4 regions of the Kitasatospora sp. NPDC057940 genome follow, and region 2 is predicted to be linked to each of the others. Evidence: riboswitches for the same ligand, from Rfam matches in the RefSeq annotation. Region 2 holds a riboswitch; each other region holds the start of a gene.
The links. Region 2 has a riboswitch for cyclic di-AMP ahead of ACFVTF_RS17685 (transglycosylase family protein). Riboswitches for the same ligand answer to the same signal wherever they lie in the genome.

Region 1 (7,223 bases), on a different contig from region 2:
CGTAGGCAGGTCCTGACCCTCCGCAACAGGGATTACCCCTCAGGTGACCAGGGTCACGCCCGCCACCCGGCCAAGAGCTGTCCAAGAGCTGTCCACGGACCGTCCACGGACTGTCCACGGAGCGTTGGCGGGCCGTCCGCCGGGTGTCGACGATCCGGCCCCGCCGGTCGCGGCCGCCGGAGGCGGTGCGGCCCCGACCCACCGGATACGGTCGACGCATGCCAGTGCAGCCCGATCCCACCGCCCCGCAGCTCTTCACCTGGGAGTTCGCCACCGATCCGTACCCCGCCTACGCCTGGTTGCGCGAGCACGCCCCGGTGCACCGCACGACGCTGCCGAGCGGGGTGGAGGCCTGGCTGGTGACCCGCTACGCGGACGCGCGGCAGGCGCTGGCGGACGGCCGGCTGTCGAAGAACCCGGCGCACCACAGCGAGCAGGCGCACCGCACCGGGCGGGTGGGAATTCCGGGGGAGCGCCAGGCGGACTTGATGACGCATCTGCTGAACATCGACCCGCCGGACCACACCCGGCTGCGCCGGCTGGTGTCGAAGGCGTTCACGCCGCGCCGGGTGGCGGAGTTCGAGCCGCGGGTGCAGCAGCTCACGGACCGGCTGATCGACGGCTTCGCGCAGCGCGGTTCGGCGGACCTGATCCACGAGTTCGCGTTCCCGCTCCCCATCTACGCGATCTGCGACCTGCTGGGCGTGCCGGCCGAGGACCAGGACGACTTCCGGGACTGGGCCGGGATGATGATCCGGCACGGCGGCGGCCAGCGCGGCGGCGTGGGGCGGGCGGTGAAGCGGATGCGGGCGTACCTGCTGGAGCTGATCCACCGCAAGCGGGCGGATCCGGGCGAGGACCTGATCTCGGGCCTGATCCGGGCGAGCGACCACGGCGAGCACCTGAACGAGAACGAGGCCGCCGCGATGGCGTTCATCCTCCTGTTCGCGGGGTTCGAGACGACCGTCAACCTGATCGGCAACGGCACGTACGCGCTGCTGCGCAACCCGGAGCAGCGCAGGCTGCTGCAGGAGTCGGTGGTGCGCGGCGAGACGGCGCTGCTGGACACCGGGATCGAGGAACTCCTGCGCTACGACGGGCCGGTGGAGATGGCGACGTGGCGCTTCGCGACGCGGCCGCTGTCGATCGGCGGGGTGGACATCCCGGTGGGCGATCCGGTGCTGGTGGTGCTGGCCGCGGCGGACCGCGATCCGGCCAGGTTCGCGGACGAGAACACCCTGGACCTGGCCCGTACGGACAATCCGCACCTGGGTTTCGGCCACGGGATCCACTACTGCATCGGCGCCCCGCTGGCCCGCCTGGAGGGGCGGAGCGCGCTGGCCACGCTGCTTTCCCGGCTGCCGGACCTGCGGCTCGCGGAAAACCCGGAGAACCTGCGCTGGCGGGGCGGCCTGATCATGCGTGGCCTGCGGGAACTCCCGGTCGAATTCACTCCGGAGACCCGCTCTCCGCACGCGCCGCCGGTCACGCCGACCGACGCCCCGACACGCTGACGACACGTCTCCGGCGGCTCTCGACGCCGGGTCTGAACCAGCATCAATCCGGACATACCGCCGCCGGTGGTAGGCGATTGACCACACGCCGTAATTTGTGTGTGATATCGGCGATATGAGCTTGTTATTGGTCTGATGATCTGTCTACTCTCCCTGGAGTTCGCAGCTGCGGACCTCGTGCGCGGAACGCCGAATCCTGCCCGCCGCGCCACGGGAAACCGACCAGACCCTGGGCAGGGGCGGGGGAACCAGGTTTGTTGCCGTTCCCCAACGGCTTGGGGTGAAGCCGCCCGAGCGGAATCGTTTCCGCTTTCGGCGGCCGGGCCACCTCCCGGTCCGAACCCGACAGCTCACCTCGCAGGCGTGCGGAGAGGGACCTCTTCATGCTGTTCGTTGGAACTGGCCGCCACCGCCGTCGCACCCAGGCCGAGAAGGCCATCGCCGTCGCCGGTGTGGCCGGCGTCGGACTCGCGATGCCGCTCCTCACCGCCACCGGCGCCTCCGCCGCCCCGGCCTCCACCTGGGACGCCGTCGCCCAGTGCGAGAGCGGCGGCAACTGGAGCATCAACACCGGCAACGGCTTCTCCGGCGGCCTGCAGTTCACGCCCAGCACCTGGAAGGCGTACGGCGGCACCTCCTACGCCCCGCAGGCCAACCAGGCCAGCAAGGCGCAGCAGATCTCGGTCGCCGAGAAGGTGCTGGCCTCGCAGGGCCCGGGCGCCTGGCCCGTCTGCTCCCAGAAGGCCGGCCTGACCAAGGGCGGCGCCCCGGCCTCCGTGGACACCTCCACGGACGCCAAGCCCGCCAAGCAGCCCGCCGCCAAGCAGACCCAGCAGGCGCAGGCCCCGAAGCCCGCCCAGCAGCCGGCCAAGCAGGCCGCCCCGAAGCCGGTCGCCCAGCAGCCCGTCCAGCAGGCCCCGCAGCAGACGCAGCCGCAGACCCAGGGCTTCTCCGGCAAGGCCGGCTGGGACGCCGACGCGAAGGTGTACTGGTACCAGAACAACGGCGCCTGGTACTGGACCAGCCACCAGAGCGTCTACCAGCAGTACGCGGGCCAGCCCGCCGCCCAGCCGCAGTCCGCGCCCCGCGCCGCGCAGCCCGCGCAGTCCGCCCCGGCCGCGCAGCCCGCCGCCGCGCAGGGCGGTCACGACTACACCGTCCGGGCCGGCGACACGCTGTCGACGATCGCCGCCGCCCAGGGCGTGTCCGGCGGCTGGCAGTCGGTGTACGACGGCAACCGCGGCACCGTCGGCGGCAACCCCAACCTGATCATGCCCGGCCAGGTGCTGCACCTCGGCTGAGCGGCCCGGGCCAGGAGCGGCCCGCGCCACGCGGGCGAAGGGGGACGGGACCCGTCCCCCTTCGCCCGCATTCCCCCGTATTCGCCCGCTTCGCTCGGGCAAGCAGGTGAACTACTGGTGGGTAGCCGGGCCACACGCTGAGACGGGACCGAGGCCAGCGCGGCCCCGGGGGCCGGGGCGGTTAGGCTCTGGTCGTAACGACTCCGCAATCGTCCCGCCGGCAGCACCCAACGTCAGCCGGACCCTGCTTCCGCAAGGAGATGCCTCGTGCCGTCCATCGATGTCGTCGTAGCCCGTGAGATTCTCGACTCGCGTGGCAACCCCACGGTCGAGGTCGAGGTCGGCCTCGACGACGGCAGCACCGGCCGTGCCGCTGTCCCGTCGGGTGCCTCCACCGGTGCCTTCGAGGCGCTGGAGCTGCGCGACGGTGACAAGAACCGCTACTTCGGCAAGGGCGTGGAGAAGGCCGTCCTGGCCGTCATCGAGCAGATCGGCCCGGAGCTGGTCGGCTACGACGCCACCGAGCAGCGCCTGATCGACCAGGCCATGCTCGACCTGGACGCCACCCCGGACAAGTCCTCGCTCGGCGCCAACGCGATCCTGGGCGTCTCGCTGGCCGTGGCGCACGCCGCCTCCGAGGCCAGCGACCTGCCGCTGTTCCGCTACCTGGGCGGCCCGAACGCGCACGTGCTGCCCGTTCCGATGATGAACATCCTCAACGGCGGTTCGCACGCGGACTCCAACGTCGACATCCAGGAGTTCATGATCGCCCCGATCGGCGCGGAGTCCTTCTCCGAGGCCGTCCGCTGGGGCGTCGAGGTCTACCACACCCTCAAGGGCGTGCTGAAGGAGCGCGGCCTGTCCACCGGCCTCGGCGACGAGGGCGGCTTCGCGCCGAACCTGGACAGCAACCGCGAGGCCCTGGACCTCATCACCGAGGCCATCCAGAAGGCCGGCTACGTGCCCGGCCGCGACATCGCGCTCGCCCTGGACGTCGCCGCGTCCGAGTTCTACGAGGACGGCGCCTACCAGTTCGAGGGCAAGGCCATCTCCGCCACCGAGCTCATCGAGTACTACGCCGAGCTGGTCGACGCCTACCCGCTGGTCTCCATCGAGGACCCGCTGGACGAGTCGGACTGGGACGGCTGGAAGGCCATGACCGTCAAGCTGGGCGACAAGGTCCAGCTGGTCGGCGACGACCTGTTCGTCACCAACCCGGCCCGCCTGGCCAGGGGCATCGAGACCGGCACCGCCAACGCGCTGCTGGTGAAGGTGAACCAGATCGGCTCGCTGACCGAGACCCTGGACGCCGTCGAGCTGGCCCAGCGCAACGGCTACCGCTGCATGATGTCGCACCGCTCCGGCGAGACCGAGGACGTCACCATCGCCGACCTGGCCGTCGCCACCAACTGCGGCCAGATCAAGACCGGTGCCCCGGCCCGCTCCGAGCGCGTCGCCAAGTACAACCAGCTGCTGCGCATCGAGGAGATCCTCGACGACGCCGCCGAGTACGCCGGCCGCGGCGCCTTCCCGCGCTTCCGCTCCGCGGAGTAGCAAGCACAGCCGCTCCGCGGAGCAGCAGGCTCAGCCGCTCCTCGGAGCAGCGGGCACGGTCGCTCCGCCGACCGGTGAGCACGCCTGACCGGTGCCCCGCCGTTCACCCCGTAGGGTGGACGGCGGGGCACCGTCGCGACCAGGAGGGGAACGGGAGATGGCAGGCTGGAGGATCCCGGGCTTGGCGGCCCGGCCTCGCTTCACGAGCCGGGCGACCGTCCTCGTCCTGGTGCTCTGCTCGCTGGTGGCGATCCTCGCCTACCCGACGCGGCAGTTCATCTCCCAGCGCGCCGAGATCTCCGCCCAGCAGGCGAAGGCCGACCGCTCCCGCCAGCAGGTCGAGCAGCTGCGCCGGGAGAAGGCCCGCTGGCAGGACCCCGAGTACGTCAAGGCGCAGGCCCGCGCCCGGCTGCACTACGCGATGCCGGGGGAGACCCCGTACATCGCGGTGGATCCGGCCGGTCCGGCCGCCGCCCGGCCCTCGGCGTCCGCCACCGGTTCCGCTTCCGCCGCCGGCCCGGCCGCCTCCGACGGCGCGCCAGGCGGCTCGGCGCGGGCCGCCAAGCCCTGGTACGCCAGCATCTGGGACTCGGTCGACGCCGCCGACACCACCGACGCCGCCGCCCCGGCCCCCGCCTCCCCCCGTCCGCTCCCACCGTCCCCCGCTGGAGACACCTCCCCCCATGACCACTGAGAACCACCCCGCCGTCTCCGACGCCGACGTCGCCGCCATCGCCGCCCAGCTCGGCCGGGTGCCGCGCGGCCTGCGCGGCGTGGCGCACCGCTGCCCCTGCGGCAACCCGGACGTCGTGGAGACGGCCCCCCGACTGCCGGACGGCACGCCCTTCCCGACGCTGTACTACCTGACCTGCCCCAAGGCCGCCTCGCTGATCGGCACCCTGGAGGCGGACGGCGTGATGAAGGAGCAGACGGCCCGGCTCGCCGAGGACCCGGAGCTGGCCGCCGCCTACCAGAAGGCGCACGAGGACTACATCGCCCGGCGCGATGCCATCGAGGTGCTGGAGGGCTTCCCGAGCGCCGGCGGCATGCCGGACCGGGTGAAGTGCCTGCACGTGCTGGTCGGCCACTCGCTGGCGGCCGGCGAGGGCGTCAACCCGCTCGGCGACGAGGCGATCGGCCTGCTGGAGGACTGGTGGGCCAAGGGCCCCTGCGTCTCCCCGGCCGAGGTCGAGGCCGCCGGTGAGCGGGTCGCCCGCAACCGGGCCAAGGACCAGGACCACCAGGCCGTGATCGAGGCCAAGCAGCAGAAGGCCGCCGAGCGCGCCGCGAAGAAGCGGGCCGCCGAGGAGTCCGACACCGGGGAGTCCGCGTGAGCATGACCCGGGTGGCCGCGATCGACTGCGGCACCAACTCGATCCGGCTGCTGGTCGCCGACCTGGACCCGGCCACCGGGGAGATCACCGACCTCGACCGCCGCATGATCATCAACCGGCTGGGCCAGGGCGTGGACCAGACCGGCCGGCTGCACCCGGACGCGCTGGCCCGCACCTTCGCGGCCTGCCGCGAGTACCGGGAGGTCATCGCCGGGTTCGGGGTCGGCCCGGAGCGCACCCGCTTCGTCGCCACCAGCGCCTCGCGGGACGCCGAGAACAGCGACGAGTACGTCGAGGGCGTGCGCGCGATCCTGGGCGTCGAGCCCGAGGTGGTGAGCGGCGAGGAGGAGGCGCACCTGTCCTTCGTGGGCGCCACCAAGGAGCTGACCGGCGGTCAGTTCCCGGCGCCGTACCTGGTGTTCGACCTCGGCGGCGGCTCGACCGAGTTCGTGCTGGGCGGTGCGGACGTGCAGGCGGCGCGCTCGGTGGACATCGGCTGCGTCCGGCTCACCGAGCGGCACTTCGGCGGCGCCGAGCTGCCCTCGCCGGAGCAGATCGAGACGGCCCGGGCGCACGTGCGGGCCGAGCTGGACAAGGCCGAGGAGGTCGTCCCGCTGCGCGGCGCGGCCACCCTGGTGGGCCTGGCCGGGACGGTCACCACGGTGTCCGCGATCGCCCAGGACCTGCCGGCCTACGACTCGGCGGCGATCCACCACTCGCGGATCGGCCGGGAGCGGGTCGCCGGGATCGCCCGCGAGCTGCTGGGCGCCACCCACGCCGAGCGCGCGGCCATCCCGTCGATGCACCCGGGCCGGGTGGACGTGATCGCGGCCGGCGCGCTGGAGCTGCTGGAGATCATGGAGCGGACGGGCGCGGCCGAGGTGGTCGTGAGCGAGCACGACATCCTGGACGGCATCGCCTGGAGTATGGCCTCCTGACCTCCTGCGAGCCTTACCCGACCGGCCCCGGCACCCCTTTCGGGGGTCCGGGGCCGGGGCGCGCCCGGACCGGTGCGGGAAAGTTCGTGAATTTCTTCACATGGCGATCCAGTCATTCGTCGCACCTGCTCGCCCGCTACGTCCGAAATGTGGGACCGAAGGTCTGCTCGCCGTGACGACCCCTGGATCGCAGGTCAAGCCTCGGTTGAGGTTTGAAAATCGAAATCACGAGCGGGAACCCGGGCACCGTACGGATCGTTGCTGCTCAGCAGGGTGGTGTTCCGGCGTGTGCTCGGGAGGGGGCGCGCAAGGCCGTGAGCCGACGCGCTGAGCCCGGATTTGCGGCCGCGCAGTGTAGCACGGGGTGTCCAGAAGCTTGTGACCGGGCTCACGAAGGCTGCTCCGGACGGTGCTGGATACTTTCGGATATGAGCACCACGGAGCGTCCTCGCATCCTCATTGTCGGCGGTGGTTACGTCGGCCTGTATGCCGCGATGCGCATCCTCAAGAAGATGCGTTACGGCGAAGCGACCGTCACGGTCGTGGACCCGCGGTCGTACATGACGTACCTGCCCTTCCTCC
Region 2 (7,223 bases):
AGCTGGCGCAAGATCCTCGACGAGTACCCGGGCCAGCGGATCGGCGTCGCCGAGGCCTGGACCCCGACCGTCCAGCGCACCGCCAACTACGTGCGCCCCGACGAGCTGCACCAGGCCTTCAACTTCCAGTACCTGGGCACTGGTTGGGACGCCGCCGCGCTGCGCGAGGTGATCGACGTCTCGCTCGACTCGATGCGCCCGGTCGACGCCCCCACCACCTGGGTGCTGTCCAACCACGACGTCACCCGGCACGCCACCCGCTTCGCCAACCCGCCCGGCCTCGGCACCCAGATCCGCACCCCCGGCGACCGTGAGCTCGGCCTGCGCCGCGCCCGCGCCGCCACCCTGCTGATGCTCGCGCTGCCCGGCTCCGCGTACATCTACCAGGGCGAGGAACTCGGCCTGCCGGACGTCACCGACCTGCCGGACGAGGTCCGCCAGGACCCGTCGTTCTTCCGCAAGGCCGGGCAGGACGGCTACCGCGACGGCTGCCGCGTCCCGATCCCGTGGTCCGGTACCGAGGCCCCGTACGGCTTCGGCCCGGTCGCCGGCGGGCCGTCCTGGCTGCCGCAGCCGGCCGAGTGGGCCGCGCTGAGCGTCGAGGCGCAGACCGGCGACCCGGCGTCCACCCTGGAGCTGTACCGCAGCGCGCTCGCCGTCCGCCGGTCCCAGGACGACCTCGGCGCCGGGACGGCCGTGGAGTGGCTGGAGGGCCCCGAGGGGACCCTGACGTTCCGCCGCGGCTCCTTCGTCTGCACCGTCAACGCCACGGACGAGCCGGTCCGGATAGCGGCGCCCGGAAAGCTGCTGCTCTCCTCGGTGGAGCTGGTGGTCGACGGCGGCGAGACCGTGCTCGCGCCGGACAGCACCGGCTGGTGGGCGGTCTGACGTGGTTGCAATAGGCTCTGGGACCGTGACTACGGCGCGACTCTCAGACATCGCGGCGCAGGCGGGGGTCAGCGAAGCCACCGTCTCCCGCGTACTCAACGGCAAGGCGAACGTCTCCGCCGCCACCCGGCAGACCGTGCTGGCGGCGCTCGACGTGCTCGGCTACGAGCGGCCGACCCGTCTGCGCCAGCGCAGCGCCGGCCTGATCGGGCTGATCACGCCGGAGCTGAGCAACCCGATCTTCCCCGCACTGGCCCAGGTGATCGAGCAGGTGCTCAGCCGGCACGGGTACACCCCGGTGCTGTGCACCCAGACGCCGGGCGGGTCCACCGAGGACGAACTGGTCGAGATGCTGGTCGACCGGGGCGTGGCGGGCATCGTCTTCGTCTCCGGGCTGCACGCCGACTCCACCGCCGACCACGACCGCTACGCCCGGCTGACCGGGCGAGGGGTCCCGTTCGTGCTGATCAACGGCTACAGCGAGCGGATCGACGCGCCGTTCATCTCGCCGGACGACCGGGCCGCGATGTGGATGGCCGTCCAGCACCTGGCCGAACTCGGGCACGAGCGGATCGGGCTGGCGGTCGGACAGCGGCGGTACGTGCCGGTGCTGCGCAAGATCGAGGGCTTCACGGCGGCGATGCGCGAGGTGCTGGGGCGGAGCCAGGAGGAGGCCGAGGAGCTCGTCCACCACACGCTGTTCAGCGTGGAGGGCGGGCACGCGGCGGCCGGCGCGCTGCTGGACAAGGGCTGCACGGCGATCGTCTGCGGCAGCGACATGATGGCGCTCGGGGCGATCCGGGCGGTGCGGCAGCGTGGGCTGTCGGTGCCGCACGACGTCTCGGTGGTCGGCTTCGACGACTCGCCGCTGATCGCCTTCACCGAGCCGCCGTTGACCACGATCCGCCAGCCGGTCGAGGCGATGGCGACCGCGGCGGTGGACGCGCTGCTGGAGGAGGTCGGCGCAAACGCGGCCCAGCGCGGGGAGTTCATGTTCCAGCCGGAGCTGGTCATGCGCGGGTCCACGGGGGCCTGCGCGCGCTGAGGACGGCCAACGGACGGGCCCCGGAGAGCAGTTGCTCTCCGGGGCCCGTTGCGTGCTGTCCGGGTGCCGGGTCAGCCCTCGTGGTCCGGGGGCGGATCCTGTCACCCGCCGGTCGTGCTCAGACCCGGCCGGCGAAGTCCGGCGCCCAGTTGGCGACGGTCTGCAGGCGCACGCCCGAGCTCGGGTTGGCGGCCTCGACGTACTGGCCGCCGCCGATGTAGATCGCGACGTGGTAGACGCCGGAGTTCTGGCCGTTGTTGGACCAGAACAGCAGGTCGCCCGCCTGGAGGCTGTCCAGCGAGACGCGGGTGCTGGCGGCGGCCTGGTCGGCGGCGACGCGCGGGACGGAGACGCCCGCGGCGCGCAGCGCGGCCTGGGTCAGGCCGGAGCAGTCCCAACCGCCGTTGCCGGTGCCGCCGTAGACGTACGCCTGGCCGACCTTCGACTTGGCGAAGGAGACCGCGGCGGCCATGCTGCCGGTGGCGGCCGGGGCCGGCGCCGGGGTCTGGGCCGGGGTCTGGGCCTGGGCGGCCGGCTTGGAAGCCGGCTTGGTGGCCGGGGTCTGAGCCGGGGCCTGGGGCTGGGCGGCCGGCTTGGTGTTCGCGGCGCCGCCGTTGGAGGTCTGGCCGGACTTCTGCGAGCGGTCGAACCAGGTGAAGTCCGAGCCGGACTGCTGGGCCTGGCCGCCGTCCTTGAACGAGAGGCGCTGGCCCGGGTAGATGCTGTCCGGACCCTCGGTCAGGGTGCCGCGGTTGAGCTCGTACAGCCGCTGCCAGCCGCCCTGGAGGTTGTGCTTGTCGGCGATCGAGGACAGCCAGTCGCCGGAGGCGACGGTGTAGTCGTCGGCCTGGGGCTGGGCGCTGTTCTGGGCCTGGTTCTGGCCCTTCTGCGCCGAGGTGCCGTCGGTGGAGTCGGCGGGGGCCTGCGCCTGGTCCTGGGCCGGTGCGGCCGGCTTGGCGGGCTTCGCGGCCGGGGCCTGGGTCTGCGCGGGCTTGGCGGCCGGGGTGGCCGGCTTCGCGGCGGGCTTGGTGGCGGTCGAACCGGCAGCCGAGCCGGTGGTCGAGCCGGCCGAGGTGTCGACGGCGGCCGCGGCGCCGCCCTTGGTCAGGCCGGCCTGGACCGAGCACACCGGCCAGGCGCCGGGGCCCTGCGAGGCGAGGACCTTCTCGGCGACGGCGATCTGCTGGTCCTTGGTGGCCTGGTTGGCCTGGGGGGCGTACGCGGTGCCGCCGAAGGCGGCCCAGGTGCTGGAGGTGAACTGCAGGCCGCCGTAGAAGCCGTTGCCGGTGTTGATGCTCCAGTTGCCGGTGCTCTCGCACTGGGCGACCTTGTCCCAGGTGGCGACGGAGGCGGCGGAGGCGGTGCCGGAGGTGAGGCAGGGGATGGTGAGGCCGACGCCCGCGACGCCGACGGCGGCGATCACGCGTCGGGTACGACTGGACGGACGGGTGCCGTTGGTGGGCAGCATGAAGACGCAGTCCTCTCCCACGCCTGCGAGGTGAGCTGTCGGATTCGGGCTGGAGTTGCCCGGCCGCGCTGTGGGCGCGGCTTCACCCCTAGCCCTGGATCGTTCCGGGGAACGGTCCGGGGCGACTTACCTGTGGGTCCCCCGCTCCTGCCGTGGTGCGTTTTCGCGCTGCCAGGACATCCGACGGCAGGACTCGGCGTCGCGGATGAACTGGGTTCGTGTGGCCACGAACGGGGAGCACGTTAAGCAGACTTAAGTTCAAACTGCAAACACCTGTGACGCGCATCACGGTTTGGCGAGAACGGTCGTTCCCTTCGCTTTTCATGATCGGAAATGATCGATTTCCGGCAACACGGCGAAGGGTGCGCGCAACTGTCTGCGCTTCAGGGAGTGGGTGACGGTGGGTCGGGTCGCCCGGGGGTCCGCCCGTCGGGAAGGTGGCGTGTCCACACTGCGGGCGTCGGGGGGCGTGTCGTGCGATGGCGAACAAATATGGACAGAACGGACATCACGCCTATTCCCCCCTTAACTCCCTTACGGGACAAGCGGGAAGGGCCCGGAACGTAGCCGTTCCGGGCCCTTCCCGCGTGCGGTGACCGCTACTACTGGCCGGCCGACTCCTCGGCGGCGGTGTGAGCGGCGTGAGCGGCGCGACCGCCCCGGCCGGAGTGGTCGGCGTGGGCGCCCTCGGCGGCCTCCGCCGCCTCGGCCTCGGCCTGCGCCAGGGCCTCGGGGGAGGGCGCGGGCAGCGCGGCCAGGTAGGTGGAGGCGATCAGCTGGCCGACCGTCGGGTAGGCGCCCAGCGGCGCCGCGGACGGGCAGCCGGTCTCCTCGGCGGCCGTGGCGAGCAGCTCGGAGTCGGCCTCCGGCCCGATCACCAGCGGGGCCAGCGCCGGGCGCTGGGAGCCGGTCTCCTTGAGGTGGTTGACGGCCGCGGCGACCGAGCCCGGTACGTCGAGCGCGGCGGGCACGACCGGGACGGCCAGCCGGGCCGCCAGCAGGACACCGGTGATGCCGGCCGCGGCAGCGGCCTCCTCGCCGCCGACGGTGGTCAGCACGACGCCGTCCGCGGCGGTCGCGATGGCGAACAGCCGGGCCCGGTCGGCACGCGCCAGGCCGGCCTCGGACAGGCGCACGTGCACGGCCTCGGCGAGCAGCGGGTGCGGGCCGAGCACGTCGGTGACGGGGGCTCCGTACTCGGCGGCGAGGGCGTGGAGTTCGGTCAGGAATCCGTGCGGGCCGGGTACCAGCGGCACCAGGACCGGCGCGGGCAGACCGGCCTCGGCGGCCATGGCCAGCAGTTCGGCGACGGTGCGGTCGTCGCTGTCGGCGCCCTGGGCGGCTTCGCCCGGGAGGTAGCCGACGGCGGTCTGGATGCCGTTCTGCTCGCTGCGGACGATCGACAGCAGCTCCTCGACGACCGAGCGGGACTCGGGCCCGGCGGTCGCGGGCACGGCGAGCACCAGGGCCGGGGATCCGGCCGGGATCTCGGGGCGCTCGGGGCGACGGTGGCGCCCCCGCGCACGGGAGCCTGGAGTGCGGACGGGCAGTGGCGCGCCCGGGATGGCTGCGGTGCTCATGCCGGAGATCGTAGGACATCGGCCCGTCAGGCCTGCATTCGGCTGCCGTTCGGGTTTCACGTGGTCATGGCGGGTGCGCCGCGCTCCCGTCGTGTCCGGCCGGGCGGTTTGCCCGCAATCCGGACATATCTCACCCAGCCCTCGAGCGATCGCCGCTGGTTGCCCTGACGTGTCCGACGGGGCGTCGAGTTGCTTCTGTGGCGCGTGAGATGTCTCACAGCCAGGAGGTCGCCTGACGGAGGGTCACGAAGGCGCGACTCCGGGCGCCTGAAGATCAACATTCAGCGGGGAACCGCTCACGGCCGGTTATCGAGAATCTGACGATTCACTCGGCTATGTCCGTTTACGTACCGTCAGGAGAAGGGACCGTGAAGAGTTCAGAACTGCCGGTGAAAGGCCTCGTGCACCTGCAATGTCCCGTGCTGATGCACGTGCACAGCAGCTATCATCGCGTCAAGTGAGGCGTTGTGCCGGGCCGGTACGGGGCCGGTCCGTTCGTTCGGCGGGTGCCGGGAGCGCCGCGCTGGACGACCACTCCGGAGCTCTTCGGGAGATTTCTATGCACGACTCGCAGGACACGTACGGCTCGTACGACACCTACAACGGGATGGCGGCCGCCGACCTCAAGGGGGTTGTCTGGCAGAAGAGCCTGCACAGCAACTCCCAGGGGAACTGCGTCGAGTTCGCGGCCCTGCCGGGGGGCGATGTGGCGATGCGCAACTCGCGCTTCCCGGAAGGTCCGGCGCTCATCTACACCCGGGCCGAGATCGCCGCCCTGCTGCTGGGGGCCAAGGACGGGGAGTTCGACCACCTGGCGGTCTGACCGGCCGCCGTCCTGCCATCGGGGGGCCGTCGTGGGTGCTGACACCGCGACGGCCTTTGTCTTTTCCGGTGCCGGTCCGGGGCCGCACGACGGGCGCTCTCGCGACGGGCGCTCTCGCGGTCGACCGCGCGCAGGTGCGGCGGGTGGTCCCGCGCACGGCGGGGGGCTCGGACGTGGACGTGCGTCGGGCCGCCGGGGTGTCCGGCCGTCGGTCCGGCCGGCTCGTCCGGGGGGCGGGCCCGGGAATCGTCGTGGGAATCGTCCTGAGGGCTGAGCCGGAGCCCGTGGCACACCTGTGCCAGGCCCGTCGACCCGCCCCGCGGAGCCCGGGGTGCGGTCCTCCCGGGGCCTCCCTCGGCCGGCCGCGCGCCGTCTGGCGCTAGGCCGAGCGCCGGTGCCGTCCACCGAGTTCGGAACCGGTGGCCGGCTCCGCCTCGAACAGGGCCCAGACCACCTTGCCGCTGCCCAGCGGGTGCCAACCCCAGGAGCGGCTGAAGGACTCCACCAGGTGCAGTCCGCGGCCGGACTCGGCGACGAAGTCGGCCTCCCGGGCGACCGGGCCGGTGCAGCTCGGGTCGCTCACCGCGCAGACCACCTGGGGAGAGCGGTGGACCAGGCTTATTCGGATCGGCAGCCGGCCCTCGGGGGTCGGCTGGATGGGAAAGTCGTACTCGCCCTGGACGCCGCCCGCGGGGTCGGGCCGTGCGCCGATCGCATGCCGCAGTGCGTTGGTCACCAGCTCCGAGGCCACCAGCGCGACGTCGTCGAACAGCTCCATCAGGCCCCAGCGCTGAAGAGAGGTTCTGGCGAAGTCGCGCGCGGTTCTGACGGCTTCGAAGCGAGGAGCGAGCGTACAGGTGACCACATGGGGGTCAACCGCCAAAGCCGTACCGGTGCTCATGAAGAGCTCCTCCCATAAGGGGGCGGACACGGCTGGACCCGCCGGGGTCATGCCGGTCACCTCCGACTCGCTCGGCCGCTCGGCCGCCCCCTCGACCAGCGCGCGCGCACACGATCCCCCGGTGGCGCGGGGGAACGCTGCCGGGTCGGTGCACGGAGTCGCGCGTGGGGTCGACGCGGAGCCCGCGGGAATGCCAGGGATGTGCAGGTGCACGTGCACCATGGTGGTGTGCGCTCACTGCAGATGCAAGAGTCGATTCACGTGCAGTCGCACTATTGGCATATGCAAGCGCCGGATGCACGTGCATCCTGGTGTGTGGAGTGTGGAACTGATAGGAACATCCGTCAGTATCGGCACCGTGAGCGCTCAACTGATGGCAGACTGTGCGCTGTTTGCCCTAGGTGGAGGTTTCGACCGCATGACCACAGTTCAGCCGGGCGGCGGCTCGATGGTCCGCCGGATCCTCCTCGGTTCTCAGCTGCGTCGCCTGCGTGAGACGCGCGGCATCACGCGCGAGG
Region 3 (7,223 bases), on a different contig from region 2:
GAAGTGGAGTTCACGCCTTCGGGGGAGTGGCAAAACCCGTGGATCTTCCCTAGGGTGTGGCGTCAAACCTATTTTCCGGATTCTCACCTGATTGGGTGAGGCCGATGGAAGAAGGAGCAATTCCCTTGGCCTCGCACCGCCGTCCCAAGCAGCCGAGCCGCGCCCGGGTCTCCGTGCTCACCGCTGCCGCGGCGACCGCGGTCGCCCTCTCCGCGCAGGTCGCCGCGCACGCCGCGCCCCAGCCGAGCAAGAGCGACGTCAAGGCGCAGATCGACCAGCTCCAGCAGGACCAGGAGCAGGCGGCGGAGAAGTACAACGGCGCCAAGGAGCGGGCCGACCAGCTCCGCAAGCAGTCCGACCAGCTGCAGGACAAGGTGGCCCGCAGCCAGGACGAGATGACCCAGCTGCAGACCGGCCTGGCCGGCGTGGCGGGCGAGCAGTACCGCACCGGCGGCATCGACCCGTCCGTCCAGCTGATGCTCTCCTCGGACCCGTCCGGCTACCTGGAGAAGGCGTCCAGCGCCCAGCAGGCCAGCGCCAGCGAGTCCGAGGCGCTCAAGGGCCTGCTGGACCAGCAGCGCCGGCTGGACCAGGAGAAGTCCGAGGCCGCCGCCGTCCTGGCCTCGCTCGACTCCACCACCAAGGACCTGAACCAGGCCAAGACGGACGTCAACCAGAAGCTGAAGGCCGCGCAGGACCTGCTGAACTCGCTCAGCGCCTCCGACCGCGCCGCGCTGCGGGCCCAGCAGCAGCAGGACGACCGCGCCTCGCGCGGCAGCGACCGTGCCGACCTCGGCAGCCTCCCGCAGGCCGGCGGCTACGCGGGCGTGGCCGTCGCCAAGGCGATGAGCAAGCAGGGCTCGCCGTACGTGTGGGGCGCCACCGGCTCGACCACCTTCGACTGCTCGGGCCTGATGGTCTGGGCGTACGGCCAGGCCGGCGTCTCGCTGCCGCGCACCTCGCAGGAGCAGGGCAACGTCGGCACCAGGGTCTCGCTGGACCAGGCCCAGCCGGGCGACCTGGTCATCTACGGCCCCGACCGGCACCACGTCGGGATGTACATCGGCAACGGCATGGTGGTCCACGCGCCGCACACCGGTGACGTGGTGAAGGTGATGAAGGTCGACGCGATGCAGATCAACACGATCCGCCGGGTCTGACGTCCCGACACGCCCGAAGGGCCCGTCCGGGCCTGTGATCCACGCCACCCTCGGACCGGGGGTGGCGTTCGGGTTTTGTCCGCAGCATGACTCCCCGATGAAGAGTGATCAGCTTTACGTACGGCGGTGATCACTATGTGTCATATTCACAAAAGAACTTTGGTCTTCTTCCGTCTTTTTTCTGACAAGGATTTGAACGGATCACGGTTCAGTTACTAGGGTCGTGCCCCGAACCACCGCACTCCCGATCGCCCAGCCAGGGTGGCGGCGGTGGTTTCCGTCGAGTTCGTGACGCAGCGGGGCGGGCCCAGTGCCTGCCCGACGGGGAGCCCAGCAGTCGGGGGCGCTGTCGAACGGAGCCGGGGAACCACGTTCCTCCGGGGTGAATCGGCGCCAGGTCGGCCGGTGGAACGGCCGTGAGGCGTCGTAGGGCACGCTTCCGGCCCGAACCCGTCAGCTCACCCGGTAGACGGCGTAGGAAGAAGGAGTCCGCCTTCGTGGCGTCCCATCGTCGTCCCAAGCCCGCAAGTCGCACCCGGGTCTCGATCCTGACCGGCTTCGCCGCGGCGGCCGTCGCGCTGTCCGCGCAGTCCGGCGCCCACGCCGACCCGCAGCCGACCAAGGACCAGGTCAAGGAGCAGGTCGACCAGCTCAACGACCAGGCCGAGGTCGCGACCGAGAAGCTCAACGCCGCCCAGGAGAAGCAGCAGCAGCTGCAGAAGCAGGTCACCGACCTGCAGGACCAGGTGGCGCGGCAGCAGGGGCAGGTGACCGACCTGCAGGGCGGCCTGGCCGAGATCGCCGGCGAGCAGTACCGCAACGGCGGCATATCCCAGACCGTCCAGCTGATGTTCTCCGCCAGCCCGGACACCTTCCTGAGCCAGGCCGACACGCTGAACCAGGCCGGCGGCACCCAGAAGGGCCAGCTCAAGCAGCTCCAGGACGAGCAGCGCAAGCTCGACCAGGTGCGCTCCGAGGCCCAGGGCAAGCTCGCCGAGATGGAGACCACCACCCAGCAGCTGAAGAGCGCCAAGGACGAGGTCCAGGGCAAGCTCAAGGCCGCGCAGGACCTCTTCAACACCCTGTCCGAGCAGGAGCGCCAGGCGATCCGCGCGGCCGAGGAGAAGGCCGCCGCCGACGCCAAGGCGAAGGCCGACGCCGCCGCCAAGGCCGCCCAGCAGCAGCAGGCGGCCCAGCAGGCCGCCGACCGCTCCTCCCGGGACAACAACCGCAACGACCTGAGCGCGTCGCAGGCCCCCGCCGCGCCGGTCAGCAAGCCGAGCGCCGGCAGCTCGCGCGGCGCCGCGGCGCTGTCCATCGCCGCCTCCAAGATCGGCAGCCCGTACGTCTACGGCGCCTCCGGCCCCGGCTCCTTCGACTGCTCGGGCCTGATGGTCTGGGCGTTCAACCAGGTCGACGTCTCGCTGCCGCGCACCTCGCAGGAGCAGGCCCACGCCGGTACCCGGATCGGGAGCGACCTCTCCCAGGCCCAGCCCGGCGACCTCCTGATCTTCTACGGGGACGCCCACCACGTCGGCATCTACGCGGGCAACGGCCAGGTGCTGCACGCGCCGAAGCCGGGCGCGTCGGTCCGCTACGAGGCCGTCAGCAACATGCCGCTGACCTCCATCGTGCGGGTCTGATCCCAGCGCAGGTCCTCCCAGGCCCGGCCTTCCACCACGGAAGGCCGGGCCTGCGGCTTTTCCGGCGACTCGGACCGGTGTCCGATTAAGGGTCAAATATTCGGGTTGGCGGGGGTTTGGACTCGGTTGCCCGGACTCGCTAACGTCTGCCACCGGACTCCGCTTCCAGGGCCGCCCGCGTTGGTGCGGCGGCGGGGCCCCACCGCCGGATCGGAGCCGTTGCCGCCATGCCCGTGCACCGTCGTTCCCAACTGTTCGCCCGTGCGCTGGTGCTGACCGCGGCCGCCACCACCGCCCTGGGCGTGACGACGGGCGGCAGCGCCCAGGCCGCCCCCGCCGCGCCGGACGCGCCCACCCGCAAGGACGTCAAGGCGCAGGTGGAGCAGCTCTACGGCGAGGCCGAGCAGGCGTCCGAGAAGTACAACGCCGCCCAGGAGGCGCAGCAGCGGCTCCAGGGCGAGACGACCGTCCTCCAGGGCGAGATCGCCGTCGCCCAGGACCAGCTCAACCAGTTGCGCGGCGACCTCGCCACCGTGGCCGGCGCCGAGTACCGCGGCGGCGGCATGGCCCAGACCGTCCAGCTGATGCTCTCCACCGACCCGGAGGGCTACCTGTCCCGGGCCCGCACCCTCGACCAGGCCGCCGAGCGGCAGCAGGAGACCCTGCACGAACTGGCCACCCGCCAGCGCCGGCTCGACCAGCGCCGCACCGAGACCGCCGGCAAGCTCGCCGAACTCGACCAGGCCCGCCGCTCGCTCGCCGACAGCAAGCAGCAGATCCAGCAGCGGCTCACCAAGGCCCAGCGGCTGCTCAACAGCCTGGGCGTCGCCGAGCGGGCCCGGATGGCCGCCCAGGACGCCCGGGAGGCCGAGCAGCGCGCCACCCGGGGCACCGACCGGCTGGACCTCGGCACGGCCCCGCCCGCCTCCGAGCGCGGGGCGGCCGCGCTGGCCGCCGCGGTGGGGATGATCGGCTCGCCCTACCTCTACGGATCCACCGGGCCCCGCGCCTTCGACTGCTCCGGTCTGATGTACTACAGCTGGCGGCAGGCCGGAGTGACCCTGCCGCGCACCTCGCAGGCCCAGGCGTACGCCGGGCAGCGGGTCAGCCTCTCCGAAGCGCGGCCGGGAGACCTGGTGATCTTCTACCGGGACATGCACCACGTCGGGATGTACGCCGGCGGCGGGGTGATCGTGCACGCCCCCTACCCGGGCGCCAGGGTCCGCTACGAGAGCGTCAACGCGATGCCGGTCACGGGGGTGGTCCGGCTCTGAGCCCGGCACCGTCCGACCCCGACGCCCCCCACCCGACAGACGGCGCCCGCCGGACGCTGTCCCGGCGCGGTGCGCTGCTGCTCGCGGCCGGCGGGCTGGCCCAGCTGTCGCTGCCGCCGGCCGCCCCGGCGGCCCCCTCCGCGGCCGGGCGGGCGTCGGACCGGCTGGCGTCGGACCGGCGGGCCGAGGTGGCCGCGCTGCTGGACGCGCGGGCCCGGGCGCTGCCCTCCTGGTCCGGACCGGCGGCGATCGAGGCCGGCTACCGCAACCTGGTGCTCGGCGCGGACGCCGGGCCGGAGCGCCTCACGGCCGCCGCCGACCTGGCGGTCCGGATCATCGGCTACGACGACTACCCGGTGGTGTACCCGCGCCGGATCGATCTGGTCCGGTCCGGTGGCGGCTGGCGGGTCGACCGGGAGGAGAGTGCGAGCGGGCCCCCGGCGCTCTGGGACCTCGGCTCCGTCCGGTCCGCGGCGGGCGCGCACTGCCTGGTGCTCGGCCTGGCCGACGGGCCCGACCCGGCACCCCTGGTCGCGGTGGCCGACCGGGCCGCACCCGCCGTGAGCGAGGTCTGGGGCACCGGCTGGCCGGGCCGTCTGCTGCTCGAAGTGCCCGCCACCGCCGAGCAGTTCGCCCGGCTGCTGGAGGTCGACCCGGCGGGCTGGGCGGGCATGGCGGCGGTCACCTCGGCCGCCCCCGGCGCGCCCTGGCACACCCCCGCCGACCGGGTGCTGGTCAACCCCGACACGTTCGGGCGGCTCAGCGACTTCGGCCGGCAGGTGGTCGTCACCCACGAGGCCACCCACGTCGCGACCAGGGCCGACACCCGGGCCTGGACACCGCTCTGGCTCTCCGAGGGCGTCGCCGACTGGACCGCCTACCGGGGCTCCGGCCGGCGCCCGCAGCAGATCGCCCCCGAGCTGGCCAGGGACGTCGCCGCCGGCCGGCTGCCCACCGCGCTGCCCGCCGACCGGGACTTCACCGCGGGGGCCGACGGCATCGCCCAGGCGTACGAGCAGGCCTGGCTCGCCTGCGAGCTGATCGCCCGGCGCTACGGGCCCGAGCGGCTCGTCGCGTTCTACCGGGCGGTCGGCGGGGCCGACGGGCAGGGGGAGGACCGGGACCGCCGGCTGGACCGGCTGCTCCGGGCCGGACCGGGCGTGGGCCTGGCCGAGTTCACCCGGCTCTGGCTGGACGAGGTGGCCGCGCTGCGCGGTTGAAGGCGCGCGTCGTTCAGCGCCGTTGCCTGGCCGGGGTGCCGGGCCGCTGTCCGGCCGGGGTGCCGGGCCGGTCGATGCCGTCCAGCAGGTCCTGCTCGTAGGCGATGCCGGGGCGCACCGGGTAGGCGCCGGCGGGCACCGGCTCGGGCTTGGCCAGCACCACCGTCGCCGGGAGCTGTGCCGGGCCGCGGGTGGCGCGCCAGAGCCGGACGCAGGAGAGCACGGTGGCGGCCAGCAGCAGCAGGTTGCGCAGGCTGAGCACGGTGACGCCCCAGGGCTCGCTGGCGAGGATCCGGCTGAACATCAGCGGGAACTCGGCCAGCGTCAGCGGGCAGGCGAGCAGGATCAGCAGGGCCACCGGCCGCTGGCTGCTGCCGCGCACGGTCAGGCAGACGGCGGCGACGCCGATCAGCCAGACCAGGTACTGCGGGCTGATCACCCGGCTGGTGACGGTGAAGATGAGCAGCGCGCTGAGCGCCGCGTCGTACATGGTGGCCGCGTTGCGGCGCTTGGCGGTGAAGCGCCAGAGCAGCAGCCAGGCGAAGCCCAGCACGGTGCCGGCCATCATCACCTTGCTGATCACGGGGACCCACGGCCCGAGCATCTCCGGGGAGCCGTAGTTCATGGTGACCTTGCCGTCCCAGGCGTCCGCGAGCCGGGCGAAGTGCAGCGGCAGTGCGCCGAGCGACTCCACCTCGATGCCGCGCTCCTTCTGGAAGGCGAGGAAGCCGAAGGCGCCGTTCATCCCGGCCGCGAGCAGGAAGCCCACCGAGACGGCGGTGGCCGCGGCCAGCGTCCAGGCGCGGCGGGTGCGGCGGCCGGAGGGGGTGCCGATCAGGGCGAGCAGCGGCCAGATCTTGATGATCCCGCCCAGGCCGAGCAGCATCCCGCCGATCGCCGGGCGGCGGATCAGCGCCAGCAGGCCGGCCAGGGCGATCGCGGTGACGATGATGTCCAGCCGGTTGTAGACCATCGGGCCGAGCAGCGGCACGGCCACCACCCACATCCAGGCGCCGGTCAGTGCCCGGCCCCGGCGCAGTCCGGTGCGGACCAGCAGGGCGGTGGCGGCGATGTCGGCGATCCCGCAGATCACCCAGAAGGAGACCAGGTACGACCAGGGCAGCAGGCCGGGCAGCAGGATCACCAGGGCCGCGCCGGGCGGGTACTGCCAGGTCACGTCGTCGAACGGGAAGGTGCCGGTCTGCAGGACGCCGTACCAGGCGTGGTAGATCATCCAGACGTCCGCGGTGATGTCCCCGCCGATCCCCTTGATCACGCCGGTCATCAGCAGCACCAGCAGCGTCCGGGTGGCCAGCCAGGTGGCGCCGAGTGCGGCGAGCGCCCCGAACGGGCGGCCAGGGGCACGGGCCGGCTCCTGCCGGGCGGCCGGCGTCGGGCCGGGGCCGGCGGCGCCGCTGGGTGTACCGGACTCGGTGGCCGGGGCCAACTCCACTGCGCTCCCTCGTTCGTCTCGGACGTCCCACCGGAGGCGCCGCGCGACGGACGCCCGGGCGGTCGGCGGGGCGGGCGCGGCACGCTGGGCCGGGCCGCCACCGGCCGCCTAGGTTCTAGGACTGACCCGGGGGTGAAACGGTTGCCGAGCGCGGATCCGTTCCCGGCGGGTCATGGTGTTGACCTATCGTACGGATCACCCAGCGGTACACCGAGCACCCCCCGACAAGCGAGCCGTGGCCTGAATGCACCGAACCTTGATCGTCACCAACGACTTCCCGCCCCGCCCCGGCGGCATCCAGGCCTTCGTGCACAACATGGCTGTACGTCAGCCCGCCGGGAGCATCGTGGTGTACGCCTCCACCTGGCGGGACGGCAGTGAGGTGGCCCGCTTCGACGCCGAGCAGCCGTTCCCGGTGATCCGGGACCGGACGAAGGTGATGGTTCCCACACCGCGGGTCACCCGGCGGGCCG
Region 4 (7,223 bases), 200 kb from region 2:
GCGCGACCCGAGCCTCGACGGCACGTGGCAGCGCGTCCACGCCGACTCCGAGGAGCGGCTGCGGGCGGTCCTCGCGGCGCGCTGCCCGGGCGGCACCGACCCGCTGGAGATCCGTCTGGCCGCCGCTGCGGCGACGGCCGCGATCCGGGTCGCGCTGGAGGAATGGGCCGCCTCGGACGCGCCCACGGCCGGCCCGGGCTCCCCGCAGGAGCTCGGTGCGCGTTGCATGCGCGAACTCACGGCGGGGCTGCGGCTCTACGGGCGGGAGGGCTGAGCCCGTCCGGCCGCGAACGGACAGCAGATAACAGATAACAGCTGACAGATTTCGTTATCTGTTATCTGTTATCTGTCGGCTGTCATCTGTCACCTGTTCCTCCTCTCCGGCCCCGTTAGGGTGGGTGATCGCGCGCCCCGGTGGGGGAACCGGGGTGACCACCTCGGATGTCCTGGACGGAGGGGGCGGGGAGTTCGAGGCGTGGGAGCAAGTAGGACATGGGTCTGACGAGCCACAAGGTGTTGGCGCTGGCCGTATTGATCGCCGTCGTGATGACGGCCTGCACGGTCTGGCTGTGGCCACGACTCGCCAAGCAGAGCTGGCAGGCGGTGCTCGGCCGGATCGGCGCCCTGCTCGCCACCCAGCTCGCGGTGCTGGCCGCGCTCGGCCTGGTGGCGAACAACTACTTCGCCTTCTACAGCAGTTGGGACGACCTGCTGGGCACCGGTGACACCGGCCCGGTGGTGATCCACAACAAGGCGGACGCGTCCGGCCGGCTGCTCGTGGAGACGATCGGCCACGCCTCCGTCAAGGGCGGCGGCGCGATGGGCCGCGAGCCCAGCCAGTCCGGCGAGATCCGCAAGGTGCGGATCGACGGCGCGGCCAGCCGGCTGTCCACCGAGGGGTACGTCTTCCTGCCGCCGCAGTACTTCCAACCGGAGTACGCGCAGCGGCAGTTCCCGGCGGTGATCGTCAGCACCGGCTTCCCCGGGATCGCCGAGAACCTGATCACCCGGTTCAACTACCCGGGCGCGGCGCTCAAGTTGCTCCAGGACGGCAAGATGCAGCCGACCGTCATGGTGCTGATGCGTCCCTCGCCGGCCCTGCCGCAGGACACCGAGTGCGAGGACATCCCGGGCGGCGCGCAGTCCGACACGTACTTCACCAAGGACGTCCCCTCGGCGATCCAGGCGAGCTTCCGGGTCTCCTCCGACCCGCAGGCCTGGGCCTTCATGGGCAACTCGACCGGCGGCTACTGCGCCCTCAAGCTGGCCATGCGCCACCCGGACGTCTTTCCGACCGCCGTCGCGCTCTCGGCCTACTACGACGCCGCCGACGACCCGACCACGGGCGACCTGTTCGGCGGCAGCAAGCAGCGTCGTGACGAGGCCAACCTGATGTGGCGGTTGAAGAACCTGCCGCAGCCCAGGGTGTCCGTGCTGCTGGCCGGCACCAAGAAGGGCGACGGCGACTACCGGCGCGACACCGAGGCCTTCGTCGACGCCGTGCAGTCCCCGATGAAGGTCTCCTACAGCATGTTGGAGAACGGCGGCCACAACTTCGAGACCTGGAGCGCGCTGCTGCCGTCCTCGCTGGAGTGGCTGTCCCAGCACCTCAAGGTCCCGAACCATGCTGCCTGAGCAAACCGCCTGAGCAAACCGCCTGGGCAGGCCGTCCGAGCAGGCAGTCTGCTCAGACGGCCTGAGTAAGCAGGCGGACAGCGAGGGGCGCGGGAGCGGTAAGGCTCAGGCCACCCGCTCCAGCGTCCCGGTGTGCAGCTCGCCGACCCGGCCGCCCTCGCCCTCGTACGTCCAGAAGGCGCGTACCGTCAGCCGGCCGAGGTCCATCACGTGGCTGACGGTGATCCCGCTCTCCTCGGTCCAGCTGATGAAGTAGATCTCCGGCGCCACCTCGGCGACGTGCAGCCGCACGTCCTCCCACTGGCCCGCCGACTCGCCGAGGCCCTCCCAGCGCAGCCGCCGGCCGTCGGCCGAGTAGGTGTTGCGGAAGGCCGCGCCGTTGTCGGCCCGGAAGAGGTAGGTGCGGCCGGCGAAGGCGGGCAGGGGCGCGGTCATGGTGGGGCGGTACCTCGTTCCTGTGGGGCCGTGCACGGCGGTCTTGTGCACTGCGGAAGATGTCGGACCTCCAATTTATCCGACCCGGTGAGCCGGGTGGGCGCACCCGTGGGCGGTGCGCCACGGCACCGGCCGCCACCGCGCAGGCCCGCGGGGTGTGCGGCGGGCACCTGGGCGCCCGCCGGCGGCCGGTCCTACCGTCCACCCCCATGAGACGCACCCCCACTCCCATGCGGCACACCCCCACCGCCGTCGGACGCACCCCCACCGCGTTGTCCGCCCTCCTGCTGACCCTCGCCGCGCTGCTCCTCGGCACCCCCATTCCGGCCCAGGCCACCGCCGCCCAGGCGGCCACCGCCCCGCTCACCCTCGAAGCCGCCTTCCCCGCTCCCGGCAACGGCTGGGCCAAGGTCGAGCGCTACCTCGACACCACCCCCGGCTTCCGCACCGAGCAGTACCCGGCCGACGGCCGCGGCGACCAGGACGGCGCCCGCCGGACGTACTTCGGCGGCACCGGCCAGCCCGCCTCCAGCCGCTTCCTGCTGTACTCGGCGACCGGCTGGGACACCGGCAGCCGTCCGACCCCCGTGCTGCTGGTCCACGGCGCCAACGACAACGCCGACCGCGCCTGGGCGAACCCGGGGGAGAGCGGCACCTGCGGCGCCTCCGCCTGCCCGTCCACCGGCCTCGCCCAGTACCTCGCCGGCACCGGCCACCGGGTGTTCGCCATCGGCTTCGCCCACAAGCAGGGCGACAACCTGCTCCAGGCGCAGGCCGTCGGCGACGCCGTCGCGCTGATCCGGGCCCGTCTCGGCGTCCCCCAGGTGGACGTGGTGGCGTGGAGCAAGGGCGAGGTCGCCGCCCGGGCGTACGTGTCCTCGGTGCGCCCGTCCTGGGGGCGGGCCTACGCGGGCGACGTGCGCCGCCTGATCACCCTCGGGGGCCCGAACGGCGGGCTCGACTACGTGTACGCGCACGGCTGGTCGTTCGACCTCGCGAGCTGGCCGGCCTGCGGCGGCACCGCCAACGCGCCGTCCCCGCACCTCTACATGACCTGCTACGGCACCTACACGGCGCAGCCCTGCCTCGGCGTGCTGCCCACCGGCGGCTACGACTGCTACCCGGGCCAGCGCCAGCTGCTCGCCCGCTGGGACGGCCGGTACGGGGTGGACGGCACCGCCCAGGACTGGTGGACCACCTACTACGGCGGCCAGGGCTTCTACACCTCGGGCCAGGGCATCCAGGCGGCGATCGACGCCGGTTCGCTGATCGCGCCGCTGCAACAGGCGGGCGTCCCCGCGTCGGTGCGCACCTACCTGCTCGCGGGCGGGTCCGCCGACATCCCGGGCGTGCTCAACGAGAACCGGGGGCCCAGTGACGGCATCGTGTTCACCGCGAGCGCCCTGGACACCACCGGCATCGCGACGATCGGCGGCACCCGGCTGCTCACCGGCCTCAACCACCTGGAACTCGCCTGGGCGCCGGAGGCCGAGAGCCAGGTCGACAACTGGCTCGCTTGACCCGTGGACCCGTGGACCCGTGGACCCGTGGACCCGTGGACCGGTGGACCCGTGGGCCCGTGGACCCGAGGCCCGTCGATTCACCGATTCGTCGTTCGGCAGCTCAACGGCTCCGCTGATCCGTCCCAACTGATCCACCACGCAGCGTCGTTGATCGACACCACTGTGACCTGTGCGACAACCGGCCCTGGCAGGTTGTCCGTTCACGCACGGCCTGCCTAGCCTGCAACCGTCGTCCGCCCTCGCGGACCCCCGCCGTCGGGACGCCGAGTCCTGTCCACCCGTCGGCCGGCAACCGAGCACCACAGCGGACGGGAGCGGGGGAACCAAGGTCAGCGCCCGGCCCGTACGCTCCCGCGTGCGGGCCGTGGCTAGGGGTGAAGCCGCTTCCACCGGCGGCCGGGCTGCCTCAGCCCGAATCCGACAGCTCACCTCGCAGGCGTCGCAGAGGACACCGCCATGCACCAGCCTGCCCGGCGCCGCGCGCCGCGCCACGCCCGCCCCTCCCACCGGGGCCGCAACGCCGCCCTCGCCGTCACCGGAGCACTCGCCGTCACCGGCGCCGGACTGCTCGGCCTGCCGGCCGTCTCCGGCGCCCAGGCCGCCACCACCCCGACCGTCACCCAGGACCGACTCGCCCCGGCGACCATGGTCGCCAACCAGGCCGCCACCGCCTCGCTGACCCTCCACTCCTCGGCCTGCTTCACCGCGAAGACCGTCGGCGTGGGCGTCCGGAACGCGGCCGGTGCGAACCTCGACTTCCCGGGCAACGCCTCCAACGTGCAGATCTGCCCGAGCGGCCTGTCCTTCACCAGCGGCGCGCGCGCCCTGCCGGCCGGGACGTACACCCAGTTCGGCTTCTGGCAGGACCTCGGCGGGGCCTGGCACAACCTGGCCTCGCAGCAGCTGGTGGTCTCCAGCGCCCCGGCGCCGACTCCGACTCCGACCCCGGCGCCGACTCCGACTCCGACCCCGGCGCCCACCGCGAAGCCGACTCCCGCCCCGACCCCGACCCCGACCCCGACCCCCACCGCGAAGCCGACCCCGACGAGCACCCCGAGCCCGAGCAGCCCGAGCGCCACCGCCGGCCCGTCGGCGGGCACCCCCGCCTCCCCGGTCGCCGGCAAGTCGCTGACCTGGTCCGACGAGTTCAACAGCCCGATCAGCTGGGGCTCGCGCTGGGTCGGCGACAAGAGCACCGCCTACAAGTACGGCAACCACAACCCGGACGACAACAAGCTCGACCTGCTGAACAAGAACAACGTCAGCGTCGCGAACGGGGTCGCCACCTTCACCGCCGCGCCCGGCACCACCACGCTGGAGAACGGCAAGCAGGCCTGGAACACCGGCTTCCTGACCACCGAGGGCTCCAGCGAGGGCTTCCAGGTCAGGACCGGCGACTACGCCGAGACCCGGGTCAAGCTGCCGTCCGGCTCCGGCGCCTGGCCTGCCTTCTGGACCTGGAAGAACGGCAACGGGGAGGTCGACTCCTTCGAGTACCACCCCGACAACCCGAACCTGCTGGAGCTGACCAACCACGTCAACCCCGGCAACCCCAAGTACTACACCGACGCCGGCGCCGTCGCGAAGGACCAGTGGGTGACCATCGGCACCTACTACGGCGCCACCTCGGTCGACTGGTACGTCAACGGCGCCAAGGTGTTCTCGGACGGCAAGGGCGTCGGCGCCAACTGGTCGGCGTACCTGATCCTCAACCTGTCGGTCGGCGCGGGGAAGTACCACCCGGCGCCGCAGGGCACCGCTCCGATCACCTTCGCCGCCGACTACGTCCGCGTGTACCGGTAGGCCCTCGGGGCTTCCGGGTCAGGAGCCGGGAGCCGTCTCGACCACCGTGATGTCGAACGGCTGCCGGTTGTTCCCCTCGTCCGGGTCGTCCACGCCGCGCACCGTGACCGAGCCGCCGGTGAGCCTGCCGATCGGCAGGTCCGGGGAGAGGCGCACCGGCACCAGCGCGGTCGCGCTGCGCAGCGGGGGCAGTCCGGCCGGGAAGACACAGCGCACCTGGCGGCCGTTGAGCCGCACCTCGCAGTCCTCGGGGAAGTACGGGCCCTCCGGGGAGACCCCGGGCGGCAGCGTCACCAGCACGGTGAACGGTGCCGCGGTGGTGTCCGGGCCGCGGTTGGCGATGAAGGCGTGGACGGTGGTGGTGCCGCCGGGCGGGGCGGCGTCCGGGTCGAGCCGGACCACCTCCAGATCGGAGCGGGACGCCGTGGGGGCTGCCGTGTCCACCGCCGGCCGGGGCTCGGGCCGGCGTGCCCAGGACGGGTCGGCGGTCAGCGTCGCCACCGAACAGCCGGCCGCCATCGCGGCGACGAGCGAGGCCGCGCGGAATCCGCAGAGCCTGCCGGCCTGCCCGGACTCGCCGCGCCCGGCCCGGCCGCGCCCGGACCCGCCCTGCCCGGACCCGCCCTGCCCGGACCCGCCCCGCATTGTCGAACGCCTGCACGTCATCGTCGTCCACCCTGTCCCGGGGCCCCGGCCGCCCGCGCCGTTGCGGGCCGCGTCCGCACCAGGGTGGCGGAGCCTGCGCCGGGGGTAGGTGCAACCCGCTCGGTGTCCGCTCGAACGGGGGAGCGCGCGCACGGGAAGTCGACCGGATCGACTTCCCGTGCGCGAAGCGGGCGGTGACGACGGGTCAGGGGGCGAGGACCTGCCCCAGCCGAGCCGCGATGTGGTGCATCACCGGTACCAGCGAGGACGTGCCGGCCTGCTCCTCCAGGGCCCGGATGCGGGCCTCCGGGCCGGACACCGACAGGGCGGTGGGCGTCGGCGCGCCCGGTACGGCGAGCGCGATGCAGCGGACGCCGATCTCCTGCTCCTGGTCGTCGACCACGTAGCCGCGCTCGCGCGCCTCGGCGAGCTGGTGCAGCAGCTCCTGCGGGTCGGTGACGGTGTACTCGGTGTGCGCGGGCAGCGGGTTGGGGCCCAGGATGGCGCGCGCCTCGTCCTCGGGGAGCTGGGCCAGCAGCGCCTTGCCGACGCCCGTGCAGTGCGGCTGCACTCGTCGGCCGACCTCGGTGAACATCCGCATCGAGCGCCGCGACTGCACCTGCCCGACGTACACCACCTCGCCGCCCTCCAGCACCGCCAGGTTGGCGGTCTCGCCGGTGGCCTCCATGAGTTCGGCCAGGTAGGGGCGGGCCCAGCTGCCGAGCAGCCGGCTGGACGTCTCGCCGAGGCGGATCAGCCGGGGGCCGAGGGTGTAGCGACGCGCCGTGTCCTGGCGTACATAGCCCTGCTGGACGAGGGTACGAACCAGGCGGTGGATGGTCGGCATCGGCAGGCCGGAGCTGGCGGAGAGCTCGCTGAGGGTGGCCACGCCGCCGGAGTCGGCCAGCGCCTCCAGGAGTTGGAAGGCGCGCTCGACGGACTGCACGCCGCCGGTCGCGCGGTCCGTGCTGGCCGTCGATGCTGTGTCGGGGGTCGAAACCACCGGCGTTCCCTTCGCTGTCGGGGAGGAGTAGAGTCCCGGCGATCACATCAACAAACCGTTGAAATTCTGTATCGCGGAAACTAGTCTCCACCTTACAGAATCGAATCCACCGACAGGTGGGTTCCGATCAAGGAAGTTCCCACCGGAGCTCCCTTCGCCAGGCTCAACCGCTTAGGAGT

Region 1: another riboswitch for cyclic di-AMP. It lies ahead of ACFVTF_RS38255 (transglycosylase family protein); the one in region 2 lies ahead of ACFVTF_RS17685 (transglycosylase family protein).
Region 3: another riboswitch for cyclic di-AMP. It lies ahead of ACFVTF_RS10270 (NlpC/P60 family protein); the one in region 2 lies ahead of ACFVTF_RS17685 (transglycosylase family protein).
Region 4: another riboswitch for cyclic di-AMP. It lies ahead of ACFVTF_RS18500 (hypothetical protein); the one in region 2 lies ahead of ACFVTF_RS17685 (transglycosylase family protein).

Annotation. Positions count from the first base shown of each region.
Region 1 covers NZ_JBHVPH010000058.1:8,710-15,932, forward strand. The annotation lists gene ACFVTF_RS38250 (cytochrome P450) at 219-1,514, shown strand; cyclic di-AMP (ydaO/yuaA leader) riboswitch at 1,725-1,892, shown strand; gene ACFVTF_RS38255 (transglycosylase family protein) at 1,898-2,815, shown strand; gene eno (phosphopyruvate hydratase) at 3,083-4,369, shown strand; gene ACFVTF_RS38265 (septum formation initiator family protein) at 4,551-5,063, shown strand; partial or broken gene ACFVTF_RS38270 (DUF501 domain-containing protein) at 5,035-5,574, shown strand; gene ACFVTF_RS38275 (Ppx/GppA phosphatase family protein) at 5,706-6,641, shown strand; gene ACFVTF_RS38280 (NAD(P)/FAD-dependent oxidoreductase) at 7,070-7,223, shown strand, end outside.
Region 2 covers NZ_JBHVPH010000010.1:12,374-19,596, reverse strand. The annotation lists gene ACFVTF_RS17695 (glycoside hydrolase family 13 protein) at 1-888, shown strand, start outside; gene ACFVTF_RS17690 (LacI family DNA-binding transcriptional regulator) at 914-1,933, shown strand; gene ACFVTF_RS17685 (transglycosylase family protein) at 2,052-3,422, opposite strand; cyclic di-AMP (ydaO/yuaA leader) riboswitch at 3,409-3,569, opposite strand; gene ACFVTF_RS17680 (hypothetical protein) at 4,004-4,981, opposite strand; gene ACFVTF_RS17675 (DUF397 domain-containing protein) at 5,541-5,804, shown strand; gene ACFVTF_RS17670 (ATP-binding protein) at 6,184-6,705, opposite strand; gene ACFVTF_RS17665 (helix-turn-helix transcriptional regulator) at 7,124-7,223, shown strand, end outside.
Region 3 covers NZ_JBHVPH010000004.1:422,056-429,278, reverse strand. The annotation lists gene ACFVTF_RS10275 (NlpC/P60 family protein) at 126-1,160, shown strand; cyclic di-AMP (ydaO/yuaA leader) riboswitch at 1,498-1,647, shown strand; gene ACFVTF_RS10270 (NlpC/P60 family protein) at 1,658-2,803, shown strand; gene ACFVTF_RS10265 (NlpC/P60 family protein) at 3,031-4,077, shown strand; gene ACFVTF_RS10260 (hypothetical protein) at 4,266-5,297, shown strand; gene ACFVTF_RS10255 (glycosyltransferase 87 family protein) at 5,311-6,750, opposite strand; gene ACFVTF_RS10250 (glycosyltransferase family 4 protein) at 6,995-7,223, shown strand, end outside.
Region 4 covers NZ_JBHVPH010000010.1:210,805-218,027, reverse strand. The annotation lists gene ACFVTF_RS18520 (TetR family transcriptional regulator) at 1-274, shown strand, start outside; gene ACFVTF_RS18515 (alpha/beta hydrolase) at 493-1,635, shown strand; gene ACFVTF_RS18510 (MoaF N-terminal domain-containing protein) at 1,741-2,070, opposite strand; gene ACFVTF_RS18505 (esterase/lipase family protein) at 2,280-3,590, shown strand; cyclic di-AMP (ydaO/yuaA leader) riboswitch at 3,881-4,047, shown strand; gene ACFVTF_RS18500 (hypothetical protein) at 4,050-5,396, shown strand; gene ACFVTF_RS18495 (hypothetical protein) at 5,415-6,041, opposite strand; gene ACFVTF_RS18490 (IclR family transcriptional regulator) at 6,247-7,044, opposite strand.